Regions from separate parts of the Sphingobium sp. RSMS genome, predicted to be linked through region 2. Evidence: riboswitches for the same ligand, from Rfam matches in the RefSeq annotation. Region 2 holds a riboswitch; the other holds the start of a gene.
The links. Region 2 has a riboswitch for cobalamin ahead of EGM87_RS19635 (ferredoxin-like domain-containing protein). Riboswitches for the same ligand answer to the same signal wherever they lie in the genome.

Region 1 (14,723 bases), on a different replicon from region 2:
AGTTCGCTCAGCGTGCCCGTTGCGGTTTCCTCGAAGGCCTTGCTGATCTCCCGCGAGACGGCGGCTTCGCGGTCGCCCAGATGCTCCGCCATGGCGGCAAGGCTTTCCGACAGGCGCGGGCCGCTTTCGTAGAAGACGAGCGTGGCGCGCAGGGCAGCGACTTCGGCGAGGACATCGCCCCGCGCCTTCTGCTTCGACGGCAGGAAGCCCATGAAGAGGAAGCGGTCGGTGGGCAGGCCCGACAGGGTGAGCGCGGCGATGGCGGCGCTGGGGCCGGGCAGCGTCGTGATCCTGCGTCCGGCGGCGCGGGCGTCGCGCACCAGCTTGTAGCCCGGATCGGAGATCAGCGGGGTGCCCGCGTCCGAGAGAAGCGCCACCGATTCGCGCGCCATCCGCTCGATCAGGCGGGCCCGCACCCCCTCCGCACTATGGTCGTGATAGGGGACCATCGGCCGGTCGGACCCGGCATGGCGCAGCAGCCGTGCGCTGACCCGTGTATCTTCCACGGCGATCACATCGGCCAGACGCAGGACTTCGGCCGCGCGGGGGGTTAGGTCTGCAAGGTTGCCGATCGGCCCCGCAACGATGTAAAGCCCCGGTTCAAGCCTAGACGGTTCAGTTTCCATAAGGATGCCAGATGACAGAGACGGATGCCCCCCGGCAAGCGGACTTGTTCGCTTCGATGCGACGCGCCGGGCGGATTTTGTTCGCCGCGACGGCTTTGCTGGTCGCCGCCTGTCAGTCGATCGTGCCCAAGGGCCCCGGTCCGGCGCAGCCCAGCGGGCCGGTGCAGACGGGCCCCGACGTCACCGAAGGCCTGCCCACCGACACGCTGCGCCATCGCGTCGCGCTGCTGGTGCCGATGAGCGGTCCCAATGCCGGGGTCGGCCAGTCGATCGCCAATGCGACCACGCTGGCGCTGCTCGACACCAAGGCCGACAAGGTGCGCATCACCACCTACGACACCGGGGTCGGCGCGGCGGCGGCGGCGAACAAGGCGCTGGCGGACGGCAACAAGCTGATCCTGGGGCCGTTGCTGGCGGAGGATGCGCGGATCGTCGGCCCCATCGCGGCGCGGGCCAATGTGCCGGTCATCAGCTTCTCCAACGACACCAGCGTCGCCGGGAACGGCGTCTACGTCATGGGCTACAACCCCAACCAGTCGATCGAACGGGTGGTGGAATTCGCCAGGGGCAAGGGCCTGTCCAAATTCGCCGCGCTGGTGCCCAAGGGAACCTATGGCGAGCGGTCGGGCACCGCCCTGTTGCGCGCGGTCGAGGGTGCGGGCGGAACCGTGGTGTCGATGCAGACCTTCGACCGCAGCCCCGCCTCCATCACGGCGGCGGTCAGGAAATTGCAGGCGTCCTCCAGCTATGACGCGCTGCTGATCGCGGACAGCGGCCGGGTGGCGGTGCAGGTCGCGCCGATCGTGCGGAAGAATGGCGGCGCGACGGCGCGGCTGCTGGGCACCGAATTGTGGAATACGGACAGCGGCCTGGCATCCAGCCCGGTGCTGCGCGGCGCCTGGTTCGCCAGCGTGTCGGATGGCCTCTACCGCCAGCTCGCGACCAAATATCGGGCGCGCTACGGCAATGCGCCGTTCCGGTTGTCGGCGCTCGGCTATGACGCGGTGCTGCTGACCGTGCGGATCGCGCGCGACTGGAAGCCGGGGACGACCTTCCCGGCGGCGCGGCTGCGCGATGCGGGGGGCTTTGCCGGGATCGACGGCGCGTTCCGCTTCGGCCGGGACGGCATTGCGGAACGGGCGCTGGAAGTGTCGGAGATCGGCGCGGGCACCTTCACGGTCGTCGCGCCCGCGCCACGCGCCTTTGCCGAATAGCGTGCCGCGTGCTCCTGCAACGGCGGGAGCACGCCGCAGATGACGGTCAGGACGCGGTCCGCCCGGTCGGCAGGATCAATGGCCAGTCGCCGTCCGTTTCTATGCGCGCCGAAATGCCGTACACTTTGGCGAGATTCCCCGCCGTCAGCACGTCCAGCGGCGCGCCGTCGGCCACCGGCGAGCCGCGATCCATCAGCACCAGCCGGTCGCAATAGCGCGCCGCCATGCCCAGGTCGTGCAGCACGGTGACGACCAGCGATCCCGCCCGCGCCTCTGCCCTGAGCAGGTCCATGACGTCGATCTGATGCCCCGGATCGAGCGCGGCCAAGGGCTCGTCCGCGATCAGCGCGGGCGCGCCGACCGCCAGCGCCCGGGCCAGCAGCACGCGGGCGCGCTCGCCCCCCGACAATTCGGTCGCCACCCTGCCCTTCAGATGCAGCGCGTCGGCGCGCATCAGGGCGGCGTCGATCAGCGCCTCATCCTCCACGGAAAGGCGGGACAGCGGCCCCAGATGCGGCAGGCGGCCCAGCGCCACCAGCCGCTCCACCGCCAGCGGCCAGTGCAGCGTCTGTCCCTGCGGCAGATAGGCGATGCGCCGGGCGATCTGCTGCCGGCCGAGCCGCGCGCTATCGGCGCCGTCGATGAGGACGGAGCCGTTTTCCCGTTTCACAAGGCCCAGCATGGCGCGGATCAGCGTCGACTTCCCTGCGCCATTGGGACCGATGATGCCGACCAGCTCGCCCGGCCCGAGCTCAAGATCGACGCCGCTTACCGCCGGATGGCGGCCCAGCCTGACGGAAAGCCCCTGGGCGCGGATCGTCACCATAGCCGCCTCTCCCGCATCAGATGCATCAGGAACACCGGGACACCCAGCAGCGCCGTCAGCACCCCCAACTTGAGTTCGCTGCCGGTCGGTATCAGCCGCACGCCGATGTCCGCCAGCGTCAGCAGCGCCGCGCCGCCCAGCATGGAGGGCAGCAATATGGCGGAGGGGGAGCGGTCGGTCAGCGGCCGCACCAGATGCGGCACGATCAGGCCGACGAAGCCGATCGCCCCGGACACCGCCACCGCGCCGCCGACGCCGATGGCGACGCCCAGCATCAGGCGGATGCGCGCCCGGCGAAGGTCGATGCCGAGCGCCTGCGCCCCATCCTCCCCCAGCGTCAGCGCGTCCAGCGTCCGTCGGTCCGCGATCAGCAGCGCCGCCCCCACCACGACGCAGGGCAGCGCGATCCAGACATGGCCGTAGGCGCGGTTTTCCAGGCTGCCCATCAGCCAGCTCATGATCTCCATGGCGGCGAAGGGATTGGGCGACAGGTTCAGCGACAGGCTGATCCCCGCCCCCGCCAGCGTCGCGATGGCGATGCCGGCGAGGATCAGCGTGAGCGGGCTTTCCGCGGGCCCCGCGAGCAGGAACAGCGCGGCGATGCCGATCAGGCCGGTCATGATGGCGAGCGCGGGAAGCGCCAGCGGATGCGCCTGCGCCAGCCCGAAATAGAGCGCGCCGACCGCGCCCAGCGCGGCGCAGTTGGAGGCCCCCAGGACCGAAGGTTCGGCCAGCGGGTTGCGCAGATAGCCCTGAAGCGCCGCGCCCGCCAGCCCGAGCATCGCGCCGACGATCAGGCCAAGCAGCATGCGGGGCAGGCGCAGGTCGAGAAGGATGGCGCGGGCGACGTCATCGCCGCCGCCGCCGAGGACGGCGAAGATGCGCGCCGGGGAGAGCGGAACCGCGCCCAGAGTGAGGGAAGCAAGGGCGGCCAGCAGCGCCAGCGCCGTCAGCGTGGGGATCAGCAGCGGATGGCGCCGGGCGCTCATGGCTTGCGCGTCCTTCCCTGCTTGCTACAGCGTGCCGTGCTCCTGCGAAGGCGGGAGCACGTTGGTTTGTTGAGGCACGATCCGGGAGCAGCAGCGTGCGGTGCAGAATGATCTTTACAACGTTCTGCGCCCTGGCCCTGACCGGCGCGGCGCCCGCCAAACCCCGGCGCATCGTGTCGCTCAACACCTGCGCCGACCAATATGTGCTCGCTCTGGCGGACCCGGCGCAGATCGCCGCGCTCAGCCCCTATGGGCACGACCCGGAACTGTCGGCGGCGGTCGGCAGGGCCCGCGCCTTCCGCACCCTCAAGCGCCCGGCGGAGGAAGTGCTGGCGATCCGCCCCGACCTGCTGATCGGCTTTCCTTCCGGCGGCAGCGTCGTCGGCGCGCCGCCGGGCGAGTGGCGGACCCTGGGGCTGGCGAGCGCGGACAGCTATGCCATGATCCTGACGCAGATCCGGCAGGTGGCGGCGGCGGTCGGCCATCCCGAACGGGGCGAAGCGATGATCGCCCGGATGAACCGCGACCTCGCCGCCCAGCCCCCGCCGAAGCGTCGCGGCGTCGCGGCCTATTATCAGCGGCGCGGCTATATGACCGGCACCGGCACGCTGGTCGACGACCTGATGCAGCGGGTGGGCCTGATCAATCTGGCCCGCAGGCTGGGCAAGCCGGCGCTGTCGCAACTGTCGCTTGAGGAGATGATCGCCGCCCGTCCGGACTGGCTGATCGTGGAGAGCGGCAGCGAGAAGGTGGTCGATCAGGGGACGGAAATGCTGCACCACCCCATACTGCGCGCCATCCCGCGCATCCGCGTGCCGCAGGCGTGGACGGTGTGCGGCGGCCCCGCCTATGTCGAGGCGGCGCGGGGCATCGCAGCGCAGCTTGACGGCGCTGCGCACAAGGGCACGGCGCGGGTGAACGCCGCGCCGCGCCATTAGGCTATTTTCAGAAGCGCACACGCACGCCGCCGAAGGCCGACCGGCCATAGGTGCCATAGCCATGGACCGTGGCATATTTCTCATCGGTCAGATTGTCGATGCGGCCGTAGATCTCCAGATTTTCCCGGATCGGGAAGGATGCCCGCACGTCCGTCACGGCATAGCCGTCCAGCCGGATCGCGTTGGTCGCATCGTTGAAGCTGTCGCCCACCATCGTCACGGTCGCGCCGGTCGACAGGCCGAAGGGCCAGACATAGTCCGCCGAAACGCTGACCGCATCGGCGGCGCGGCGCGGCAGCCGGGCGTCGGTATTGCGGTCGCGCGCATCGACATAGCTGTAGGCGGCGGTGACGGTCAGCGCCTCGACAGGCTTCAGGGCCAGCATCGCCTCCACCCCCTTGGCGCGGGTGCGGTCGAGATTATTGTAACCGCCGTAAAGACCGATCGAATAATCATAGTTGATCTGGTCTTTGGTGTCGCGGCGGAAAGCCGTGACGGAGAGGATCGCCCGGTCGCCGTCCAGCCTTTGGTCGAAGCCGATGTCGTAGCTTTTCGACCGCTCCGGGCGCAGGCCCGCATTGCCGACGTCGGCGCCGTAAAGCTGGTAGAGCGAGGGGGCCTTGAACCCCTCCCCATAGCTCATGCGGATGTTGGTCGCGCCGGCGTTGGGCGTGTAGTTCGCATTGGCGCCGAAGGTGGTCGCGCCGCCGAACTGGCTGTGATCGTCATGCCGCGCGCCGGCGGTCAGCGACAGGCCGGCGACCGGCTTCACGATGGCCAGCGCATAGACGCTGTCCATATCGGCCCGGTGGCTTTCGGTCGAGCCGAAGCCGGAGAAGTCGTAGTCGGGCCGTTCATGTTCATAGCCGAAGACCAGCTTGGCCTGATCGACCGGCTGATAAACACCCTCATATTCGAAGCGCAGATTGGTGCCCGAATAGCCATAAGGGCCGAATGCGGATGTATAGTCGCGGTCCATGCGGAACCAGGTCACGGCCGCCCGGTTGGTGAGCCTGCCGTCGAACAGCGACAGGTTCAGACCGGCATAGCCGACATATTGATCGGATTTCGAGCTGTCGGCGGTGCTGTCCACCACGCCGTTGTCGGTATCCAGATCGGCATGGATATAATAGCCGCGCAGGTCGAGGCTGAGCGTATCGGTGAAGGCCAGCTTGAGCTTGGCATTGGCGGCGATATTCTCATACCCGTCCTTTTCCGTGCCGCTGGCGGCGGAGGAAATGCCGTCGGTGTTGAAATAGGCGATGCCGACGCCGCCCGAAGCGATGCCGCTGCCGCCCGAAACATCCGCCTTGGCGTTCAGCGTATTGCTGTAACCGTAATCGACCGAGGCATTGCCCGCGAAACCGGCGGCAGGCGTGCCGGTCATGATGTTGACGACGCCGCCTATGGCCTGGCTGCCATAGGCGATGGAGTTGGACCCCCTCAAAATTTCGATTCGCCGGATATTGCCGGTCAGCAGATTGCCGAAGTCGTACATGTCGCCGATGCCGCTGGTGTCGTTGACCTTGACCCCGTCGATCAGCACCAGCGTCTGCGTCGTTTCCGCCCCGCGCAACGAAACCCCGGTCACGCCGCCAAGGCTGCCGCTGCGGTTGAAGCGCACCCCCGGCGTGGTGGCCAGCAGGTCGACGACGCTGACGCTCTGGCGGGTGCGGATGGTGTCGGCGTCGATGACCGTGACCGCCTGGCCGACCTCGTCGCGCGGCTGTTCGATGCCCAGCGCGGTGACGATGATCTCATCCTCCGCCAGGGCGGGAGCGGCCGCGAGCAAGGCGGCGATGGAAATGGAAATCCTCAACATGTCTATATTCCCCCTGAGCGCCGGTGCAACATGGCTCAGGGCGTCCGCTCGCGCGGCCGGACGGGGGAAATGGCCGGCGCCCGTGCCCTCCCCCCGCACCGATGCGGCCCTGCGCCGCTTCGTCGCTCAGACGGAGAACACCGTGCCATGGCCATACCCTGGACCAAGGCAAGAGCGACCATGCGCCGGCAGGTCTCCTGGCTCGCGGGTCAATGCGGCGATGCACGCCTTCCCGGACTTGCGTCCAGTGGCCGGCCCCTGGGCCGAAGTGCATCGCGCTCACCGCTTACAGTTGCAGGGACAGCCGCGGAATAGGACGGTTTCCCGTCCGCACCGCATTCCCGTTTTCAGCCCCCTTCGGGGCACCGGCGCGATCTTCTTTTTGCGCGCGAAGGCATTGCCCCGCCCGCGTCCCGCGCCATAAGGGAAAGCGGCGGCCATGCCAAGAGGCAGCCATGGAAGGAGATTGCATGCCGTTCGCCATCAGCCCCGCCGATGTCGAGGATGCGGCGCGGGTCATCGCCCCTGCCGCCATCCGCACGCCGCTGCTGGAAAATGCGGCGCTCAACGCCCGCTGCGGCCGGCGCGTGCTGGTGAAGTTCGAAGGCGCGCAGCACAGCGGATCGTTCAAGTTCCGCGGCGCCTACAACCGGCTGGCCCGCCTGGACGCGGCGGAGCGGAAGGCGGGGGTCGTCGCCTGGTCTTCGGGCAATCATGCGCAGGGCGTTGCCCTTGCGGCGCGGTTGCTGGGCATGGCGGCGACGATCGTGATGCCGGCCGACGCGCCCGCGATCAAGACGGCGAATACGCGGGCGCTGGGCGCCGATGTCGTGCCCTATGACCGCTTCACCCAAAGCCGGGAGGAAATCGCCACGAGGCTGGCGAACGAACGGGGCGCGGTGCTGGTGCCGTCCTTCGACGATCCCTTCATCATGGCCGGCCAGGGGACGATCGGGCTGGAGATCATGGAACAGGCCGCCGAAGCAGGGGCGGAGATCGGCCAGATCCTCGTCAATTGCGGCGGCGGCGGCATGGTGTCTGGAATTGCGACCGCCGTGAAGGCGCGCCAGCCCGGCGTCGCGATCCTGGCGGTGGAGCCGGAAGCGTTCGACGATACGGCGCGCTCGCTGGCGAGCGGCGTGCGGGAAAGCGTGTCGGCCGATGCGCGGTCGATCTGCGACGCCCTGCTGTCTCCCGCGCCGGGGGCGCTGACCTTTCCCATCAACCGGGCCTATCTGGCGGGCGGCCTTGCGGTGAGCGACGATCAGGTGCGCGACGCGATGCGCTTTGCCTTTTCGGCGCTCAAGCTGGTGGTGGAGCCGGGCGGGGCCGCGTCGCTGGCGGCGATGCTGGCCGGGCTGGCTCCGGATGCCGAGGGGGCGAGCGTCGTGGTGATCTCCGGCAGCAATGTCGATCCCGACAGCTATGCCCGGATCATCGCGGGCGGCGCATGATGCGGCTGATGGGGGCGGTTCTGGCCGGCGGGCGGTCCAGCCGGTTCGGCAGCGACAAGGCGCGGGCGATGCTGGATGGGCGCAGCCTGCTGGAGCATGCGGTGGCGGCGCTGGGGCGGCAGGTCGAAACCGTGGCGGTCTGCGGCCGGCAGGTGGAGGGGATGATCGGGCTGGCGGATCGGCCGGCTGCGGACATGGGGCCGCTGGGGGGCCTGAACGCGGCGCTGCATCATGCGCGGGCGCAGGGTTATGACGCGGTGCTGACGACCGGATGCGACGTGCCCGCCTATCCGGACGGGCTGGCGGAGGCGTTGATCGGACAGGGAGCCGCCATCCTCAAGGGGCAGCAGCTGATCGGCTTCTGGCCTGCTTCGCTGGCTGGCGAGCTGGACGCGCATCTGGCGGAGGAGAATAACCGGTCGATCCGTGGCTGGCTGGAGCGGGTGGGCGCGCGGATCGTGGAGCGGCCGGAGTTCGTGCTGCCCAACATCAACCGGCCGGAGGATCTGGAGAGACTCACCCGGCCGGGTCGAGACGGTCGTCAGGCGTGAAGGCCAACATGCGCGGCGAGGTCGGCAGGCGCATGCGTCCCGGCCACCGCCTCCCCGATCAGCAGCAGCGTCGGGTCGTCGTCGCTGATCGTCTGCACCAGAAAGGCGAGCGCCGACAGCTTGCCGCGGATCAGGCGTTCATTGGGCAGGGAGACGTTGACCGCCACCATCACCGGCGTTTCGGGATCGCGTCCGGCGGCGATCAGGCAGCGGCCGATCTCGCCCGCCGCCGCGCGGCCCATATAGATGCCGAGCGTGCCGCCCGGACGGGCCAGCGCTTCCCAGTCGAGCCGCAGCGGCTCGCCCGCCTTGAGATGCGCCGTCACCAGCGTCAATCCCCGCGCCACCCCGCGCAGCGTGAGCGAGGCATGCCCGCTCGCCGCCGCCGCGCTGGCCGTGGTGACGCCGGGGCAGATGCGCACGGCAACGCCCGCCTCCGCCAGATGGGCGATCTCCTCCGCCGAGCGGCCGAAGACCGAGGGGTCGCCGCCCTTGAGGCGGACGACGCGGCGGTCCGCCCTGGCGGCCGCGAGCAGCAGGTCGTTGATGCTGCCCTGCGCCTTCGAATGGCGGCCCGAACGCTTGCCGACGCTGACCCGCTCGACGTCTGGGGGGATGAGGTCGATCACGCCTGGCCCGACCAGCGCGTCGTGGAAGACGACATCCGCCGCCGCGATCAGCCTTTCGGCCTTGCGGGTGAGCAGGTCCGGATCGCCCGGCCCCGCGCCGACCAGCCAGACCTGTCCGGGGGCGATAAGATCATTCGGCTGCATGAAGCGTCTCCTGCATGTTTTGGGCAAGGATATTGGCGAGCGCGGGCCGGCACGATCCGCAATTGGTGCCCGCGCCCAGCGCCCTGCCGATGGCGGGCACATCGACCAGTTGCCGGTCGCGGATCGCGGCGACGATCTGGTTGAGGCCGATGTCGAAGCAGACGCAGACGGTCGCGCCCTTGTCTCCAGCGGCGCCCGGTTCCCGCGCCGCGAGGACGGAGCCGCCCACCCCCTCTGCCTGCAACTGGCCGATCAGCCAGTCGCGCGAGGGCAGCAGGCCGCTGCGCGTCACGAACAGCACGCCGTTCAGCCTGCCTTCGCCGATGGTCGCGATGCGGCGGGTGCCGCGCGATGCGTCCATCGCCTCGACGCGGTCGCCCTTCGGAAGAAAGGCGTCGAGGCGGGCGGGGTCGCCATTGCCGGCGATTTCGTAGAGCGCGCCGCCCGGCACGGCGATGCGGGTGGACCAGAGGCAGGGCAGCTTCACCGGCTGCCCGATCCCTTCCCGATCGCGCAGGATGAGGAAACCGCTCCACTCGGTCGCGACCTTCCCGATGCTGGCCGGGGTGGATTTGAAGCCGGGCTGGCCCGAATGGGGATCGACCAGCGGACGCGGGAGCAGGCCGGTGCGCCCGCCGCTGGACGTCTGGTCCGTCCAGTGGATCGGGGTGAAGATTTCGCCGCGCCGCTGGCCTTCGTTCAGGCTGACGCGGAAGATGCTGTTGCCCTGCGCCGTCTCGACGCGAGCAAGGTCGCGGTCGGCAATCCCCAGCGCCGCCGCGTCCCGCGGGTGGATTTCCACCAGCGGCTCTTCGCGATGGCGGGCGAGTTTCGGGGACAGGCCGGTGCGGCTCATCGTGTGCCACTGGTCGCGATAACGGCCGGTGTTGAGCGTCATCGGCCACTGTTTCAGCGGCTCCTGCATGTCCATCTGCTTCGTCAGGACCAGCCGCGCCCGGCCGTCCGGCGTCGGGAAGCGGCCGTCGGCAAAGGGCGTGCCGCCCCAGCGGAACGGCTCCATGGCGTCATAGGCATCATTGCCGATGGCGGCCCAGGCGCGCAGGTTCAGCACCCGCTGCCCGTCATTGCCATAAGCGGTGAGCCGCGCATGTTCGCGCCAGATGTCGGCGGGCCGATCATAGGCGAAGGCATTGCGCCACCCCATGCGGCGGGCGACCTCCTTGACGATCCACCAGTCCGGCTTCGCCTCTCCGGGCAGCGGCAGGAAGGGGCGCTGGCGGCTGATCGTGCGGTCCGAATTGGTGACGGTGCCGTCCTTTTCCCCCCAGCCGGCGGCGGGCAGGCGGACATGGGCATGCGCGCCCGTATCGGTGTCGGCCATGATGTCCGACATGACGACGAAGGGACAGGCGGCCAGCGCGTCCCTGACCCGGTTCGCGTCGGGCATGGAGACGGCCGGGTTGGTCGCCATGACCCAGAGCGCCTTGATCCGGCCCTCATCGACGGCGCGGAACAGGTCGACGGCCTTCAGGCCCGCTTTGGTGGCCATTTTCGGCGCGGCCCAGAAGCGGCCCACCCGCGCCACATTGTCCGGCGCGAAGTCCATATGCGCGGCGAGCGTCGAGGCGAGGCCGCCGACTTCCCGCCCGCCCATGGCGTTGGGCTGGCCGGTGATCGAGAAGGGCGCCGCGCCCGGCTTGCCGATGCGGCCGGTGGCGAGGTGGACGTTGATGATCGCGTTCACCTGATCGGTGCCGCGGATCGACTGGTTGATGCCCTGGCTGAACAGCGTCACCGTGCGCGGCGTGGCGGCGAACAGCGTGTAGAACTGCTCCAGCAGCGCGGGCGCGACGTCGCAGGTCTTCGCGGTCGTCCAGAGATCGTGCCCGGTGCGGATATGTTCCCAGAAACCCTCGGGCGCGCTGACATGATCGGCGAGGAAGGCCGGATCGGTGAGCCCCTGCTGCGCTATCCAGGCCAGCAGGCCGTTCATCAGGGCAACGTCGGTGCCGGGCTTCACCGGCAGATGCAGATCGGCCCCTTCGCAGGTTTCGGTGCGGCGCGGGTCGATGACGACCAGTTTCGTGCCGCGCGCGGCGCGGGCCGCCTGGATGCGCTGATAGACGATGGGGTGGCACCAGGCGGTGTTGGAACCCACCAGCACGATCAGGTCCGCCTCCTCCAGATCGTCATAGCTGGCGGGCACGACATCCTCGCCAAAGGCGCGATTGTGCCCGGCGACCGCGCTCGACATGCAGAGGCGGCTGTTGGTGTCGATGTTGGAGGAGCCGATGAAGCCCTTCATCAGCTTGTTGGCGACATAATAGTCCTCCGTCATGAGCTGACCGGAGACGTAGAAGGCCACGCTGTCCGGGCCATGACGATCGATGGTTTCGCGAAAGCGCCGGGCGACAAGGTCCAGCGCCTTGTCCCAGCCTGCCCGCCTGTTGCCGATCATCGGGTGCAGCAGGCGGCCGGTCAGCCCTGTCGTCTCGCCCAGATGCGTGCCCTTGGAGCAGAGGCGGCCGGCATTGGCGGGGTGAGTCTCGTCGCCCCTGATCGTGACCGAGCGGGGGCCGGTCGGCGTCGCGGAGATGCCGCAGCCGACGCCGCAATAGGCGCAGGTGGTGCGGATGGCGCGCTCCATTCACCCCTCCCCTTCGGGTTCGCCTGTGGAGGCTGCCCCGGCCCCTCCCCTGAAGGGAAGGGAATTTTTGCTGTTCCGATTCACGCCGCCGCCCTCGCCTGCTCCGGCGGTGCGATCAGGATGCGGTCTCCTTCCATCCGCACCGCTATGGTCGGGGTGCAGCCCTTATCCCCGCCCTGCGCCTCGCCCGTTCTGAGCGCGATGGTCCAGTTGTGCAGCGGGCAGGCGACGCTGTGGCCATGGACGATGCCCTGACTGAGCGGGCCTTTTTTGTGCGGGCATTCATTGACCAGCGCGAAGACATGGTCGTCGCCGGTGCGGAACACCGCGATTTCCTTCTCCCCTGCGATCTGCAGGGTACGGGCGCCGCGCTGGGGAATGTCGGCCAGCGTTCCGATGTCGATCCAGTCGGTCATGTCGTTCACTCCGCAGCGATGGCGCCAAAGGGCATTGGGGGTTCGAGGGGCTGGTGCAGTTCGCTGTCCGCACCGGCTGCGCGCTGCGCCCAGGGATCATCCTGAGAGAAGCTCTGCGAATAGAGGAAGCGGCTGCGGAGCGCCTCGCGGCCTGCTTCGTCCTCGACGATCCGGCTCTTCACATAGTCGACGCCGACCCGCTCTATCCACGGCGCGGTGCGCTCCAGATAGCGGGCTTCCTCGCGGTAGAGCTGGATGAAGGCGGCGCAATGATCGAGCGCCTCCTGCTCGGTCGCGACCTTGCAGAGCAGGTCGGTGGCGCGGACATGGATGCCGCCATTGCCGCCGACATGCAGTTCATAGCCCGAGTCGACGCAGACCACGCCGAAATCCTTGATCGTTGCTTCGGCGCAGTTGCGGGGGCAGCCCGACGCCGCGATCTTGAACTTGTGGGGCATCCACGATCCCCAGGTCATCCGCTCGATCCTGACCCCCAAGCCCGTGGAATCCTGCGTGCCGAAGCGGCACCATTCGGACCCGACGCAGGTCTTCACCGTGCGCAGCGACTTGCCATAGGCATGGCCCGACACCATGCCGGCGGCGTTGAGATCGGCCCAGACGGCGGGCAGGTCTTCCTTCCTGATGCCGAAGATGTCGAGCCGCTGGCCGCCCGTCACCTTCACCATCGGGGCGTTGTACTTCTCGACCACGTCGGCGATGGCGCGCAGTTCCCTGGGGCTGGTGAGGCCGCCCCACATGCGCGGCACGACCGAATAGGTGCCGTCCTTCTGGATGTTGGCGTGCATCCGTTCGTTGACGAAGCGGCTCTGCTGGTCGTCCCGATATTCGCCGGGCAGCGCGCAGAGCAGATAATAGTTCAGCGCGGGGCGGCAGGAGGAGCAGCCGTCCGGCGTCGACCAGTGCAGCAGTTGCATGACTTCCGGGATGGAGCGCATATTCTGCGCCACGATTTCCCGCCGGACATCGTCATGGGTGAAGCTGGTGCATTTGCACAGGGTCTTCGGGCCGGACTGGACCTCATCGCCCAGCACGACGCTCAGCAGATTTTCGACAAGGCCCGTGCAGGAGCCGCAGCTTGCCGACGCCTTGCAGGTGGCGCGCACCGCGTCGAGGCTGCACGCGCCCTTTTCGATGCAGGCGACCACCTGGCCCTTGGCTACGCCGTTGCAGCCGCAGATCTCGGCATCGTCCGAGAGCGCCGCAACGGCCGCCTTAGGGTCCAGCGCGCCCCCTCCCGAGGCGCCAAGGGCGGCATAAGCCTGACCGAAGATCAGCAGGTCGCGAATGCCGCTGACATCCTCCTCGCGCTTCAGCAGGTCGAAATACCAGCCGCCATCGACCGTGTCGCCATAGAGCACCGCGCCGACGATCCTGTCGTTCCTGACGACGACGCGCTTGTAGATCCCGCGCGAGGCGTCGCGCAGGACGATGTCCTCGCACCCCTCTCCGCCCGAAAAGTCGCCGGCGGAGAAGACGTCCAGGCCCGCTACCTTGAGCTTGGTGGAGGTGACGGAACCCTTGTAGCCGCTATGCCGGTCGGTCAGGCCGTCAGCGAGGCTGCGGCACATCTCCCACAGCGGCGCGACGAGGCCGTAGACATTGCCGTCATGCTCGACGCATTCGCCGACAGCGAGAATATCGGGGTCGCTGGTGACCATATGGTCGTCGACCCTGATGCCGCGATCGACCTCCAGCCCGGCTTCGCGGGCAAGAGCGGTCGAGGGACGGATGCCCACAGCCATCACCACCAGACTGGCGGGGATTTCGCGGCCGTCCTTCAGCCGGACGCCCTCGACCTTGCCGTCGCCATAGATAGATTCGGTGTTGGCGCCGGTCAGGATGGTCTGGCCCCGGCCCTCCAGAGCCGACTTCAGCAGCCAGCCCGCCGCTTCGTCGAGCTGCCGCTCCATCAGCGTGTCCATGAGGTGGATGACGGTCACCTTCATGCCGCGCAGGGTCAGGCCATGTGCGGCTTCGAGGCCGAGCAGGCCGCCGCCGATCACCACCGCGTCGCCGCCCTTTCCGGCGGCCTCCAGCATGGCGTCGACATCCTTCATGTCGCGGAAGCTGATGACGCCGGGCAGGTCCTTCCCCGGAACCGGGATGATGAAGGGGTCCGACCCGGTGGCGATGAGCAGCTTGTCATAGCCGACGGTGCGACCCGATTGGCTCGTGACGGTCTTTCCGGCGCGGTCTATCGCCGTCACCGGATCGCCCGCGATCAGTTCGATATTGTTGTCGCTGTACCAGTCGCGGCTGTTGATGATGATGTCGTCGAAGCTCTTTTCCCCGGCCAGAACCGGCGAGAGCATGATGCGGTTGTAATTTACATGGGGTTCCGCGCCGAAGATGGTGACGCGGTAACGGTCCCTGTCCCGCGCCAGCAGTTCCTCGACCGCGCGGCAGCCGGCCATGCCGTTGCCCACCACCACCATATGTTCGCGAACATCGTCCGAAGGCATGAAGAGCGCCTCTTCACTGGCCG
Region 2 (14,723 bases):
CGCGTCTTCGGTTCGAAACCGGGCGCCTATGGCGCCGGCCTCCAGGCGATGATCGACGAGAAGATCTGGCACGACCGGTCGGACCTTGCCAATGTCTATCTCGACTGGGGCAGCTATGCCTATGGCGGCGGGGTGGAAGGCGACAGCGAACGCGGCCTCTTCGCGCAGCGCCTGACCGAAGCCGACGCGCTGATCCAGAATCAGGACAATCGCGAGCACGACCTGCTCGACAGCGACGATTACTACCAGTTCGAGGGCGGCATCGCCGCCGCGGTCGAGCATCTCTCCGGCAGGAGGCCGCTCAGCTATCATAACGACCACAGCCGTCCCGAACGTCCCGTCATCCGCACGCTGGAGGACGAGATCGGCCGCATCGTCCGCGCCCGCGTCGCCAACCCCAAATGGATCGCGGGCATGATGCGCCACGGCTACAAGGGCGCGTTCGAGATCGCGGCCTCCGTCGACTATCTCTTCGCCTTCGCCGCGACCACCCATGCGGTGAAGGACCATCATTTCGACGCGGTCCACGCCGCCTTCATCGAGGATGAGGCGGTTCGCGCCTTCATGGCGGAAGCCAATCCGGCCGCCCTGCGGGAGACCGCCGCCCGCCTCCACGAAGCGCTGGACCGCGCCCTTTGGAAACCCCGGTCGAACAGCGCCGCCATGCTTCTCTCCCAACTCAAGGATGCCCCGCAATGATCGAACGCACGCCCGAACAGCATGCCGAAAAGATGAAGAAGAAACAGGCCGCCCATGACAGGATCATGGCGACCAAGACGCAGGAAAAGGGCCTGCTGATCGTCCACACCGGCAAGGGCAAGGGCAAGACGACCGCCGCGCTCGGCATGGTGGTCCGCGCCATCGGCCATGGCAGGAAGGTGGGCGTCGTGCAGTTCGTGAAGGGCGCGATGACCACCGGAGAAAAACGGGTGTTCGATGCATTCCCCGACAATGTCGAATTCAAGCCGATGGGCGAAGGCTTCACCTGGAACACGCAGGACCGGACGCGGGACATTGCCCTTGCACGCGAAGCATGGGATGAGGTGAAACGCATGATCGCCGATCCGGCCTATGACATGGTCCTTGCCGATGAACTCAACATCGTCCTGCGCTACGACTATCTTCCGGTCGAAGAGGTGCTGGAGGCCGTGACCGCCAGGGGCGAAATGAAGCATGTCATCGTCACAGGCCGCAACGCGCCCGAGGCGCTGATAGAGGCGGCCGATCTCGTCACTGAAATGACCCTCGTCAAACATCCCTTCCGCAGCGGCGTGAAGGCCCAGCCGGGAATCGAATTCTGACACACACCGCCTTCGACATCGCCGCCTTCGAGGAACTGGTGCACCTGCGCCGCGACGTGCGCCATTTCCTCACCGATCCGCTGGACGAGAGCGAGGTCGAACGGCTCCTTGCCCTCGCCCATAGCGCGCCCTCTGTCGGGCTTTCGCAGCCCTGGCGTTTCGTCCGGATCGAAACGCCCGCCTTGCGCGAGGATCTTGCCGCCCATGTCGACGCGCAGGTGATCGAGGCGGGCAGTATCTATCGGGGGGAGGAAGACAGGCTGTACCGAAGCCTGAAATTGCACGGCCTGCGCGAAGCGCCGGTGCTTTTCGCGGTCTATTGCGACGAAGGCACGGAAACCGGCCACAGGCTGGGCGCGATCACCATGCCGGAGGCGCGCCGCTATAGCTGCGTGATGGCGATCCACACCCTCTGGCTGGCTGCCCGCACGCGCGGCATCGGCATGGGCTGGGTTTCGATCCTCGACCGCCCGACCGTAGACGCCCTGCTCGCCATTCCGGAAAACTGGCGCTGCCTCGGCCTGCTGTGCCTGGGCTATCCGGTGAGCGAGGAGGCGACGCCGGAACTGGAGAGGCGCGGCTGGGAACATCGCACAGACTGGCATTCCACCATTGTCACGCGCTGACGATTCCCGTCCGAAGGCCTCTTCCCTTTCCTTTCCGCCCGGCCTATGAGCGTTTTTGGAGCGGGTTCCGCCCGCTCCATCGATCGCGTCGGTGCCCCGAAGGGGCTTAAATGGGAACGCGGTGCGGGAGGAGACTCCCTAATCCGTGGCTGTCCCTGCAACTGTGAGCGGCGAGCAAGGCAAGGACGTGCGGTTCCCCCCGGGGAACGGCCAGCCACTGGAGCGATCCGGGAAGGCCCGTGCCGAAGCGACGACCCGCAAGCCAGGAGACCTGCCGAACGCAAAGGTCGCTCTAGCCATGGTCCAGGGGATGGTCACGGCTCGGTTCTCCGCACGGGCGACGAAATGCGGCTGGGGGTGAACCCTCCGGCCGTCGTTGCGACGTGGGAGGTAAGGTCCGTTGCCAGACGCGCAAAGCGCATCGTCCGCCGCCATTCGCGGCTGGTGCCCGACGGCATGGCGCCCGATGATGGCGGGCGACGGGCTGCTGGTGCGGGTCCGTCCACCGCTGGGCCGCCTGACCGTTCCCCAGGCCATCGGCCTTGCCGAAGCCGCGCGTCTTCACGGCAATGGCCTTGTCGACCTCACCAACCGGGCCGCGCTCCAGCTTCGCGGCGTGACGGAACAAGGCCATGGCCCGCTGCTCCGGCACCTTGTCGCCCTGGGCCTTACGGATCACGATCCGGCCCGCGAAGCGCGCCGCAATTTCCTGCTCGCTCCCGATTCATCGCCCGGGGATGACACGGAAAGCATCGCGCTCAGCCTGATCGCCCACATCGATGAGCTGCCCCAGCTTCCTTCCAAGATAGGGATCGCCATAGATGCCGGGCCTGCGCCCTGTCTTGCCGCCGTCCCCGCCGATTTCCGGTTCGAGCGCAGCGAGGCGGGCAGGCTGCTGCTGCGGGTGGAGGGGCGTCCGCTGGGTTCGCCCACCAGCGTTGAAACGGCGGCGCGCGACCTGATTGCGCTTGCCCGCTGGTTCCTTGCCACGGGCGGCGGCGCATCGGGCCGTGCCGCCCGGCACGAAGCCCCGCTGCCGACCGCTGCCGACATCGCGCCCGCGCCATCCCGCCCGCTGTCCCGATTGCTGGCGGAGGCATCGGGGCCTTTCCACGGCATTCCCTTCGGTCAGTTTGACGCCGACAGCCTTATCGCGCTGGCCGGGAAACCGCATGTCACGGCCCTGCGCCTCACCCCATGGCGCGGTTTGATCCTGGAGGGCGGCGCAGACAGTGCGGAGCACGCCTCTCCTGACGGCCTGCTCCGCGTCGACGCCTGCCCCGGCGCGCCCGCATGCCCGCAGGCAAGCGTCGAGACGCGCGGCCTCGCCACCCGGCTCGCGCCCCTTGTCGAAGGGTCGCTGCATGTGTCCGGCTGCGCCAAGGGCTGCGCCCGCCAAAGGCCCGCAGGGCTGGTCCTCACCGGCCGGCAGGGCCGCTTCGACCTGTCCCGCAACGCCCGCGCCGGATCGCCGCCGGAAAAAACCGGCCTGACCGCCCGACAAATCCTCGCCCTGTTCGGAAGGCCCTGATGCCCCACAGCTACGAAACCGACGGAGCCGCCATCTATCGGCAGTCCTTCCGCACCATTCGCGCCGAAGCCGACCTTGCCCGCTTCTCGCCCGAGGAGGAACGCATCGCCGTCCGCATGATCCATGCGGCGGGCCTGGTCGGACTTGCTTCCCACATCCGCTTTTCGCCGTCCTTCGCCCGGGACGCCATCGCCGCGCTTCAGGCGGGCGCGCCGATCCTCTGCGACGCGCGCATGGTGTCGGAGGGCATAACCCTGAAGCGCCTGCCCGCCGCCAATCCGATCCTCTGCACCCTGAACGATCCGCAGGTGCCTGCCCTGGCGGCGCAAATGTCCAACACCCGCTCGGCCGCGGCGCTCGAACTCTGGCGCCCGCATCTGGAAGGCGCGCTGGTCGCGATCGGCAATGCCCCGACGGCGCTTTTCCATCTGCTCAACATGCTGGAGGACCCCGACTGCCCCCGCCCGGCCGCGATCATCGGCTGCCCCGTCGGCTTCGTCGGCGCGGCAGAATCGAAGGAAGCGCTCTGGCGCAGCCGGCCCGTCCCCTGCTGTATCGTGGAGGGTCGCCCCGGCGGCAGCGCCATCACGGTCGCGGCGGTGAATGCGATAGCGAGCCCGGCGGAATGAGCGGCGGGACCATCCATGGCGTCGGCCTGGGACCGGGGGCGCAGGACCTGATGAGCGTCCGCGCCGACCGGCTGATCCGCAATGCCCGGCACATCGCCTATTTCCGCAAGAGGGGAAGGTCGGGCCATGCCCGCAGCATCGTGGAGGGCATGTTGCGCGCCGATGCCGTCGAATATCCGATGGAATATCCGGTCACGACGGAAATCCCGCTGTCAGACCCGCGCTACAATGATCTGCTCTCGACCTTCTATGCCGATTGCACGGCGCATCTGGACAGGCTTTCGGCACGCGGCGAGGATGTGGTCGTCCTTTGCGAAGGCGATCCCTTCTTCTACGGCAGCTTCATGCACCTGCACAGCCGCCTTGCCGCGCCGGTGAAGATCGTCCCCGGCATCACCGGCATGTCCGGCGCCTGGACCGCCAGCGGCACGCCGATCAGTTGGGGCGACGATGTCCTGACGGTGTTGATGGCCACCCTGTCCGAAGAGGAACTGACCCGCCGCATCCGCGACAGCCATGCTCTGGTCGTCATGAAGATCGGCCGCAACCTTCCCAGGCTTCGCCGCGCCGTCGAAGCCGCCGGCAAGCAGGACAGCGCCTGGCTGGTCGAATATGCGACCATGGCGGATCAGCGCATCACCCCGCTGGCGGAAGCGACCGACGTCACCGCTTATTTTTCGATCCTGCTGGTCCACGGACAGGGCCGCCGTCCATGACCGGATGGGTCGTGGCAGCCGGTCTTGGTCCGGGAGCGGACGCGCTCATCACGCCGGAGGTGGCGGATGCGCTGGCGCAGGCGAGCGACGTGATCGGATACATCCCCTATGTCGCCCGGGTGGCCCAAAGACCGGGCCTGACGCTCCACGCCTCGGACAATCGGGTCGAACTCGACCGCGCCGCCCATGCCCTGGCCCTCGCCGCGCAGGGCAAGCGGGTGGCGGTGGTTTCCTCGGGCGATCCGGGGGTCTTCGCCATGGCCTCCGCCCTGTTCGAAGCCGTGGAGGCGGGGCCGGAGGACTGGCGCGACCTCGACATCCGCGTCCTGCCCGGCATCACCGCCATGCTCGCCGCCGCCGCAAGGGCGGGCGCGCCGCTCGGCCATGATTTCTGCGCCATCAACCTGTCCGACAATCTCAAGCCCTGGCCGCTGATCGAGCGCCGCCTGCGCCTCGCCGCACAGGCCGATTTCGCCATGGCCTTCTACAATCCCCGTTCCCGTTCCCGGCCGGAGGGTTTCGGGCGGGCGCTGGCGATCCTGCGCGAGGAATGCGGCGAGGACCGGTTCATCCTGTTCGCCCGGGCCGTCTCCACGCCGGAGGAAACGCTGAGCGTGGTGCCGTTGAGCCGGGCCACTGCGGACATGGCCGACATGCGCACCATGGTCATCGTCGGTTCCAGCCGCACCCGGCTGATCGAACGCTCCGGCCCACCGATCCTCTATACGCCGCGCTCCGCCGCATGACCCAGCCATTGCAGCACCCCGGCGACCTCATGCGTCACCTGCGCCGCTGGACAGGCCGGACGCTCGATCATCACGACCGGCAGTCCCAGCATCCGCGCGGCGACCAGCTTCGCCCGCGCGCCGCCGCCGCCCGCATTTTTCGACACCACGCAGTCGATGCCATGGGCGCGCATCAACCGCATGTCGCCCTCCACCGTGAAGGGACCGCGGTCGATGACCAGCGCATGATCGGGCAGCCCCGGCGCAACGGCGGGCATATCGACGAAGCGCAACAGATAATGATGCTGAGGCTGCACGGCGAAGGCGTCCACATGCATGCGCCCCAGGGCCAGCATCACATTCCGCCTGGCTCCCTCCAGCGCCGCCACCGCCCCGGCCATGTCCGGCACATGGGTCCAGCAGTCTCCCTCCGCCGCGGTCCAGGGCGGCCGGGTCAGCATGATGTGCTCCACCCCCGCCTCCCGCGCCGCGCCAAGGGCATTCCCGCTCATCACAGCGGCGAAGGGATGAGTGGCGTCCACCAGATGGGTGACGCCTTCCTCCCGCAAATAGCGCGCGAGGCCGGCCATGCCCCCGAAGCCGCCGACGCGCACCGGCACCGGCTGCGCCCGTGGTTTGTCCGTCCGCCCCGCATAGCTCAACACCGCGCGAACGCCCCGCTCGGCAAGAGCAGCCGCAAGCGCGCTCGCTTCCGTGGTGCCGCCCAGAATGAGGATGTTGGACATGCCCGATACTCCTGACGGTCCGTGGCTGACGATCGTCGGCATCGGGGAAGACGGCCCGAATGGCCTGTCGTCCGCCGCCCGCGAAGCGCTGGAGAAAGCCGCGCTCGTCGCCGGAGCGCCGCGCCATCTTGCGCTGCTGCCAGCCCTTAGGGCCGAAAGCCTGCCCTGGCCAGTCCCGTTCGCGGCCGGCGTTCCGATGCTGCTCGCCCGCCGTGGAGACCCAACCGTCCTGCTTGCCTCCGGCGATCCCTTCTGGTTCGGCGCGGGGAGCAGCATCACGCGGCATTTGCGGCCGGATGAATGGACGGCGCACCCTGCCCCCTCCACATTCTCCCTTGCCGCCGCGCGGCTGGGCTGGGCGCTTCAGGACGTGGAATGCCATGGCCTCCACGCCGCGCCGCTGACGCGGTTGCGCCCCGGTCTCGTGCCCGGCCGCCGCGCCATATTGCTGCTGCGCGACGGGCAGGCGGCGGTCGAGCTTGCCGCCTGGCTGACGGAACAGGGCTTCGGCCGTTCGACCCTGCATGTGCTGGAAGCGCTGGGCGGCCCCCGCGAACATATCCGCCAGTGCACGGCCGAAGCGCCGGACCTTGCCGATGTCGCGCATCCCGTTGCGGTCGGCCTGTCCGTGGCGGGCGAAGGCAGGACGCTCCCCCGCTCCAGCGGCATCCCCGACGACTGGTTCGACCATGACGGCCAGATCACCAAGCGCCCGGCCCGCGCCCTGACCCTGTCCGCCCTGGCGCCCCGCCCTGGCGAGACATTATGGGACATAGGCGCAGGTTCCGGCTCCATCGCCATAGAATGGCTGCTCGCCCATTCCTCCACCCAGGCCATCGCTTTCGAGGCCGATCCGGATCGCGCCGCCCGGGCGCGCGCCAATGCCCTTCATCTGGGCGTCGACCGCCTGACCGTCATGGAGGGCAGAGCGCCCGACATCCTGACCGGCCGGACCCGCCCCGAGGCCGTCTTCATCGGCGGAGGGCTGAGCCAGTCCCTGCTCGCGACATTGTTCGCCCTGCCCGGCGGTCCCACGCGCCTTGTCGCCAATGCCGTCACGCTGGAATCGGAAGCGCTGCTTGCCAAATGGCATGCCGACAAGGGCGGCGACCTGCTTCGCATCGAGCTTGCGCAGGCGATGCCCCTGGGCAGCCGTCGCGGCTGGCGTTCCGCCTATCCGCTGGTGCAGTGGAGCGTGACGCTATGATCGTCGCCGGCTTCGGCTTCCGCCACAGCGCGTCGCTCGCTTCGCTGGAATCGGCGCTGGAGCAGGCGACGGGCGCCATGATCGCGGTCGACGCGCTGGCAACCCTCGATGGCAAGGCCGGGCAGCTTGCGCCATTGGCGCGCAAGCTCGCCCTGCCCCTGATGGCCGTCGGCGTGGAAAGGCTGGCGGAACAGCCCGTGGCCACCCGATCTCCCGCCAGCATGGCCGCCCATGGCACCGGCAGCGTCGCCGAAGCCACGGCCCTCGCCGCTTCAGGGCCAGAGGGCCGCCTGCTAGCGCCCCGCGCCTTCTCCTCCGACCGCCTCGCAAGTTGCGCCCTAGCCGAAAGCCCTGCCCCATGACCGTTCATTTCATCGGCGCCGGTCCCGGCGCGCCCGACCTCATCACCCTGCGCGGGCGCGACCTGATCGCACGTTCTCCGGTCTGTCTCTATGCCGGATCGCTGGTGCCCGCCGCCCTGCTCGATCATTGTCCGGCGGGCGCGCGGATCGTCAACACGGCGCCGCTGACGCTGGACGAGATCGTCGCCATCATCGTCGATGCCCATCAAGCGGGGCATGACGTCGCGCGCCTTCATTCCGGCGACCTGTCCGTCTGGTCGGCCATGGGCGAGCAGCTTCGGCGGCTGAAAGCGATCGGCATTCCTTTCAGCATCACGCCCGGCGTCCCCTCCTTCGCCGCCGCCGCTGCCGCCATCGGCGCCGAACTGACGCTGCCCGAACTCGGCCAGTCGGTGATCCTCACGCGGACGCCGGGGCGCGCCAGCGCCATGCCGTCCGGTGAAAGCCTCTCTGCATTCGGCGCGACCGGCGCGACGCTCGCCATCCATCTGTCGATCCATAATCTGGCGCAGGTGGTGCGCGACCTGATCCCGCATCATGGCGCCCATTGCCCCGCGGCCGTGGTGTGGCGCGCAAGCTGGCCGGATCAGCGGATCGTGCGGGCGACGCTGGGCACCATCGGGGAAGCTGCTGCGGACGGGCCCGAACGGACCGCCATCATTCTTGTCGGCCCGGTGCTGGGCAGCGAGGATTTCGCGGAAAGCAGCCTCTACGCGCCCGGCTATGACCGCCGTTTCCGACCGGCCAGCGCCGACTCCGCCTTCATCGACAAGCCATGACGCCGGGCCTTCTGATCGCGGCGCCCCGATCAGGATCGGGCAAGACGACCGTCACGCTGGGCCTGCTGCGGGCCTTTTCCCGAATGGGCATCAGGGTACAGCCGTTCAAGTCCGGCCCCGACTATATCGACCCGGCATTTCAGCAGGCGGCCAGCCGCCGCCCCTCCTTCAACCTCGACAGTTGGGCGATGTCCGCATCGCAGATGGCGACCGTTGCAGGCCGGGCCGACGCAGAACTGATCGTCGCGGAAGGCGTGATGGGCCTGTTCGACGGCGCCCCCGCCGTCGGGGAAGCCGGCACCGGCGCGAGCGCGGACATCGCGGCGCTGTTCGGCTGGCCCGTCCTTCTCGTCATGGACGTGTCGGGCCAGAGCCAGTCCGCCGCCGCCATCGCCAGCGGTTTCCGTGGCCTTCGTTCCGATATTTCCATGGCAGGCGTCGTCCTCAACCAAGTCGCCAGCCAGCGCCACGAACGGCTGATCCGCGCGGCGATGGAGGGGGCGGACATCCCCGTCCTGGGCGCCATTCCGCGCTCCGCCGCGCTCCACCTGCCGGAGCGTCATCTGGGTCTGGTCCAGGCGGCCGAACAGGCCGATCTCGACCGGATCATCGACCGGATGGCGGACATCGTGGCGACCCATGTGGACCTCAACGCTGTCCGGCGCGCGGCCCGGTCCGCCCCGGCGCAGGATCGCGCTTCAATGCCGACCCTGCCGCCACCCGGCCAGCGCATTGCCATCGCCCGGGACGAAGCCTTCTCCTTCACCTATGCGCATCTCCTGTCCGGCTGGCGGGATGCAGGCGCGGAAATCCTGCCCTTCTCCCCCCTGGCCGACGAAGCCCCGGCAGCCGATGCCGATGCGGTCTGGCTCCCCGGCGGCTATCCCGAACTCCATGCGGGCCGGATCGCGCAGGCGGCCCATTTCCTTTCCGGCCTGCGCCGCCACGCACTGGACCGTCCGATCCATGGCGAATGCGGCGGCTATATGGTGCTGGGACAGGCGCTGATCGATGCCGACGGGCGGGCACATGCCATGGCCGGCCTGCTCGGCCTCGTCACCAGCTTCGCGGAACGGCGCCTTCATCTTGGCTACCGACAGGCGCGCTTGCTGGCGCCGATGGGCGGCATGCCTGCGGGAGCGATGCTGAACGGCCATGAATTCCATTATTCCACCATCGTCGAGCAACCGGACAGCCCGCTCGCTCATGTGACCGACGCGGAAGGTCAGGCCGTTCCGTCGACGGGATCGCATCGCGGCCGCGTCACCGGCAGTTTCTTCCACCTCATCGCTCCCGCCTCGAAAGCCTCCTCATGATCAGCATCGACCTTATCGGCATCGGCACGGGCAATCCCGATCACCTCACCCGCGCCGCGGTGAAGGCGATGAACGACGCCGACCTCATCCTGCTGCCCCGCAAGGGCGACGCCAAGTCCGACCTCATCGACCTGCGCCGCGCCATTTGCGCCGAACTGCTGACGCAGGCGGTGAAAATCGTGGAATTCGACATGCCCCGGCGACCGGACCGGACCGATTATGTCGGCGCCGTCCTCGACTGGCACGATGCCATCGCCGCGCTCTGGATGGAGCAGGTCGCCCGGCACCTTCCCGAAGGCGGCAGGCTCGCCCTGCTGGTCTGGGGCGATCCGTCGCTTTATGACAGCAGCCTGCGCATCGCCGGGCGCCTGCCGGACGTGAAGGTCCGCGTGATCCCCGGCATCACCAGCGTACAGGCGCTGACCGCCGCCCACGGCATCTGCCTCAACGACCTTGCCGATCCCGTGCTGATCACCACCGGCCGGCGCCTCAGCGAACGCGGCTGGCCGGACTGCGCCGACAGCCTGGTCGTCATGCTGGATGGCCATTGCGCCTTCCAGACCCTGCCGCCCGAGGGTCTCGACATATGGTGGGGCGCCTATCTGGGATTGCCCCAGGAAAGACTCGCCCAGGGTCCGCTGGCCATGAGGGGGGCCGAAATCGCCTCATGCCGCGCCGCGCTCCGCCAGGAACACGGCTGGATCATGGACATCTATCTTTTACGAAGGCGCAAGACGGTCCGACGACCCTGAAGCCGTCAGGCGACGTTCGGCATCAATTCGATGATCGGCCTGCTCGCGGCCTGTCGCAGGCCGCTCGATGCCGTTTCGGCGCGGCGGCGGAACTCGGCAGCCATTGCCTGATGCATCATGCGCGCCGAAGCATCCGCGGTGGTCGCTGCCAGTTGATCATGCATTCTTGCCCGGTCTAGACATTCTTCTGGCGTAAGAGCATTCGTCATGAATCGAACTCCTGCCTGTCGCAGGGCCCGTCCTCTCCACCGCCTTCAGAGCGACAGATCCGACTTCGCCCACGAAAAACCGGCGCACAACTTAACCTTTCCCATCATCGATTGAAAACGGAATCTTGCCGCAGCCCTTTTCCCGTCCGCCGCGCGCACCGGTTCAGCGCAGCCAGGCCGCATTGGGCTGCGCGCTATGGCTTTTCAATTCCTTGCGCGTTGCGGAATCAACCTCCTTCAACAGCACTTCATAACCCCAGAGATTCGCCAGATTTTGCAAGACCATAGCGGCATCGCGGGCCTCCAGTTGGACGCCGTCCAGCACCGAATGCTCAACGATCAGCTTGCGGTCGCCGGCCAGGTCGACATCGACCACCTGTATGTCGGGTTCCTGCCGCCCGATTTCATATTCCCGCGCCAGGGAGCGCCGAATCCGGCGATAGCCGCGCTCATCGTGAATGGCGTCGACCCGCAGTTCCGATTCGCCCTGCTTGTCGAGGATCTTGAACAGCCGCCATTGCCGGATCAGATGTGGGCTCAGAAATTGCGAAACGAAGCTTTCATCGCGATAATTGGCCCATATGTCCTTCAGCACCTCCATCGGGTCGCCCGATCCGGCAATATCCCCGAACCATTCGCGATCCTCCTCCGTCGGCGCCCGGCAGACCCTTTCGATGTCCGACATGATGCCGAAGCCCAGGGCATAGGGGTTGAAACCGCCAAATTGTCCTGAATCATAGGTGGGTTGATAGACAACATTGGTATGGGATGAGAGGAATTCCATGAAGGCGCCGTCGGTCAGCCATCCCCGTTCGTGCAGCGTCGTCATGATGCGATAATGGGTGTAGGTCGCAGCGCCTTCGTTCATCGCCTTGGTCTGGCGCTGCGGGTAGAAATATTGCGCGATCAACCGCACGATCCGCAAAATCTCCCGTTGCCAGCTTTCCAGCCGGGGGCCGGACTTTTCCAGGAAATAGAGGATATTTTCCTGCGGCAGTCCCAGCGCCGCCCGTCTGGCGTCGCTGGGGATCGCGTCCGCCTTCGCTCCAGTGGGCACGGTGCGCCACAGATCGTCATAGATGCGGTCGCGATAAGCCTGCCGTTCCGCCTCCCGCGCCGCCTCCGCCTTCAAGTCCCTTGGGCGGACGCGCGGATAGCGATGCACGCCCTGGTTCATCAACGCATGGGCGGCGTCCAGCACCCGCTCGACCGGCAATTGGCCGTAGCGTTCCTCGCATTGCGCGATGTAGCGCTTGGCGAATTCCAGATAATCCAGAATTCCCTCGGCATCGGTCCATTGCTTGAAGACATAATTATTCTTGAAGAAATGATTATGCCCGAAGGCCGCATGGGCGATGACCAGCGTCTGCATCGTCGCGCTATTTTCCTGCATCAGATAGTTGATGCAGGGATCGCTGTTGATGACCAGCTCATAGGCCAGGCCGCGCAGCCCCTTGCGGTACATCATCTCATTGGTCACGAACTGCTTGCCGAAGGACCAGTGTTTGTAGAAGAGCGGCATGCCGATGGAGGAATAGGCGTCCAGCATCTGCTCCGCGCTGATGACCTCTATCTGGTTGGGATAGATGTCGAGCTTCATTTCCTGGAGCGCGATGGGCTCGATCATTTCGTAAATGCGGTTGATGAGCGCGAAGTCCCAATCGCTTCCCGTGAACAGCGGGGCGGACGCCAGTTCGACCGTCATGCCGGTTCCACCTTCATGAACTCCGCTCCGCCACGCCCTTGCGCTGGAACAACTCCCGGAAAACCGGATAGATTTCCCGCCGATGATGCACCTTGCGCATTACGAAATTGCGGTTTGCCTCGCTGACCGGGGCATAGGCCTGCCACAGTCCGGTCGTCGTGCCGATGGTCTCTATGTCGGCGAATTCCTCTCGCCCGACTTCCAGATAGGCGAAATATTGGCTGAAGGGCAGGATTTCCTGCTGCATCAGGCTGACCACCCGGCCATTGTCGGACTGCATGGTGTCGCCGTCCGACGCCTGCGCCACATAGATGTTCCAGTCATCCGGACGGAAGCGTTCCTGCACCACCTCGATCAGTTTCTCCAGCGCGCTCGACACCAAAGTTCCGCCCGTCACCGTGCTGTAGAAGAAGGTCTGCTCGTCCACCTCCGCCGCCCGGTCGGTATGGTGGATGAACACCACCTCCACATGCTCGTAGCAGCGCGACAGGAACAGGTGCAGCAGCGCGAAGAAACGCTTCGCCAGATCCTTCATATGCTCCGTCATGGAGCCGGAGACGTCCATCAGGCAGAACATCACTGCCTGGGCCACGGGCTTGGGCACCGTCTCAAACCGGCGATAGCGCAGGTCCACAGGGTCGATATAGGCGATCAGGTTGCGGCGGCGGATGACGGTCGAGCGTTCCTCGCGCAATGCCTCCAGCCGTACGGCATCGTCGGGCAGGGCCGGATCGCGCGCCTCGATCAGCGCGATCTCCTCCTCGATCCGGGCAAGATCGGCGCCCTTGGGACGGCGCAGCGCCAACCGACGCGACATCGCCTTCTGCATGGTGCGCGGCACGGACAGGTTGGACGGGTTGCCGACCGTCGAATAGCCTGCCCGCCTTATGCCGTCGACGGCCCCGCCGATCAGCCGCCTTTTGGCGAGGTCCGGCAGCTCCAGATCGTCGAGGAACAGATCCAGAAACTCTTCCCGGCTGAGCGCGAACTGGAAATCGTCATTCCCCTCGCCCTGCCCGGCCTTCGACCCCGCGCCCGCGCCGCCATCGGGCCGCTTGATCCGGTCGCCTTCCATATAGTCGTGATTGCCGGGGAAGACCCGTTCACGGCTGCCCCCCTGCGCGGCGCGGTGCAGCGTCGGTTCGTGGATGACGTCGCGCTGGATCGAAATCTGGCCTTCCTTGTCCAGATCCTTGATGCTGCGGTCCTTCAGGCTGTCGCGCACCGCCTGCTGCACATATGCCCTTGCCCTCCGCAGGAAGCGCTGCCTGTTGACCAGGCTCTTGCCTCCTGGATTCAACCGTCTGTCGACTATGTGCATGGCGGGCTTGGCGCCTCCATCATCCGGCCTGCTTGACGCGTATATACCATTCGACAAGCCGCCGAACCTGCCGCTCAGTATAGCCTCTTTCGATCATCCGCGCGACGAATTCGTCATGCTTGGTCGCAGTCTCGCCGTCCTTCTTCGATCCGAAGCTGATGACCGGCAGCAGGTCCTCGACCTGGCTGAACATCCGCTTCTCGATCACCTCGCGGATTTTCTCGTAACTGGTCCATGACGGGTTGCGCCCGTCATTGCTGGCCCGCATGCGCAGCGCGAACTTCACCACCTCGTTGCGGAAATCCTTGGGATTGGCGATCCCGGCGGGCTTTTCGGTCTTGGACAGTTCCTGGTTGATGACCTCCCGGTCCAGCAATTGACCCGTGTCCGGGTCCTTGAAGTCCAGATCCTCGATCCACGCATCGGCATAGGCGACATAACGGTCGAACAGGTTCTGCCCATAATCATGGTAGGATTCGAGATAGGCCTTCTGGATTTCATTGCCGATGAACTCGGCATAGCGCGGCGCCAGTTCGCCCTTGATGAACTCCAGATAGCGGGATTCGATCTCGGCGGGGAACTGCTCCTGCCGGACCATGCCCTCCAGCACATACATGAGGTGCACGGGATCGGCCGCGATCTCATTGGTGTCATGGTTGAAGGTGGCCGACAGCGCCTTGAAGGCGAAGCGGGTCGAAATGCCCGACATGCCCTCGTCCACGCCAGCAGCGTCGCGATATTCCTGAAGACTCTTGGCCCTCGGATCGATTTCCCGCAGCATCTCGCCGTCATAGACGC

Region 1: linked by a shared signal. The riboswitch ahead of EGM87_RS11075 (TonB-dependent receptor plug domain-containing protein) and the one ahead of EGM87_RS19635 (ferredoxin-like domain-containing protein) in region 2 are both predicted to bind cobalamin.

Annotation. Positions count from the first base shown of each region.
Region 1 covers NZ_CM191257.1:2,294,474-2,309,196, forward strand. Annotated here, with positions in the region: gene rsmI (16S rRNA (cytidine(1402)-2'-O)-methyltransferase) at 1-626, opposite strand, end outside; gene EGM87_RS11055 (penicillin-binding protein activator) at 638-1,840, shown strand; gene EGM87_RS11060 (ABC transporter ATP-binding protein) at 1,887-2,666, opposite strand; gene EGM87_RS11065 (FecCD family ABC transporter permease) at 2,660-3,655, opposite strand; gene EGM87_RS11070 (ABC transporter substrate-binding protein) at 3,763-4,593, shown strand; gene EGM87_RS11075 (TonB-dependent receptor plug domain-containing protein) at 4,601-6,415, opposite strand; cobalamin riboswitch at 6,586-6,800, opposite strand; gene EGM87_RS11080 (threonine ammonia-lyase) at 6,886-7,869, shown strand; gene mobA (molybdenum cofactor guanylyltransferase) at 7,869-8,420, shown strand; gene cobA (uroporphyrinogen-III C-methyltransferase) at 8,411-9,193, opposite strand; gene EGM87_RS11095 (nitrate reductase) at 9,180-11,801, opposite strand; gene nirD (nitrite reductase small subunit NirD) at 11,882-12,217, opposite strand; gene nirB (nitrite reductase large subunit NirB) at 12,223-14,723, opposite strand, start outside.
Region 2 covers NZ_CM191258.1:305,462-320,184, reverse strand. Annotated here, with positions in the region: gene cobN (cobaltochelatase subunit CobN) at 1-699, shown strand, start outside; gene cobO (cob(I)yrinic acid a,c-diamide adenosyltransferase) at 696-1,301, shown strand; gene bluB (5,6-dimethylbenzimidazole synthase) at 1,358-1,927, shown strand; cobalamin riboswitch at 2,000-2,221, shown strand; gene EGM87_RS19635 (ferredoxin-like domain-containing protein) at 2,394-3,458, shown strand; gene EGM87_RS19630 (precorrin-8X methylmutase) at 3,458-4,087, shown strand; gene cobI (precorrin-2 C(20)-methyltransferase) at 4,084-4,803, shown strand; gene cobJ (precorrin-3B C(17)-methyltransferase) at 4,800-5,549, shown strand; gene EGM87_RS19615 (cobalt-precorrin-6A reductase) at 5,525-6,274, opposite strand; gene cbiE (precorrin-6y C5,15-methyltransferase (decarboxylating) subunit CbiE) at 6,273-7,481, shown strand; gene EGM87_RS19605 (cobalamin biosynthesis protein) at 7,478-7,843, shown strand; gene cobM (precorrin-4 C(11)-methyltransferase) at 7,840-8,622, shown strand; gene EGM87_RS19595 (cobyrinic acid a,c-diamide synthase CobB) at 8,619-9,938, shown strand; gene cobF (precorrin-6A synthase (deacetylating)) at 9,935-10,690, shown strand; gene EGM87_RS19585 (SpoVR family protein) at 11,063-12,604, opposite strand; gene EGM87_RS19580 (YeaH/YhbH family protein) at 12,618-13,925, opposite strand; gene EGM87_RS19575 (PrkA family serine protein kinase) at 13,945-14,723, opposite strand, start outside.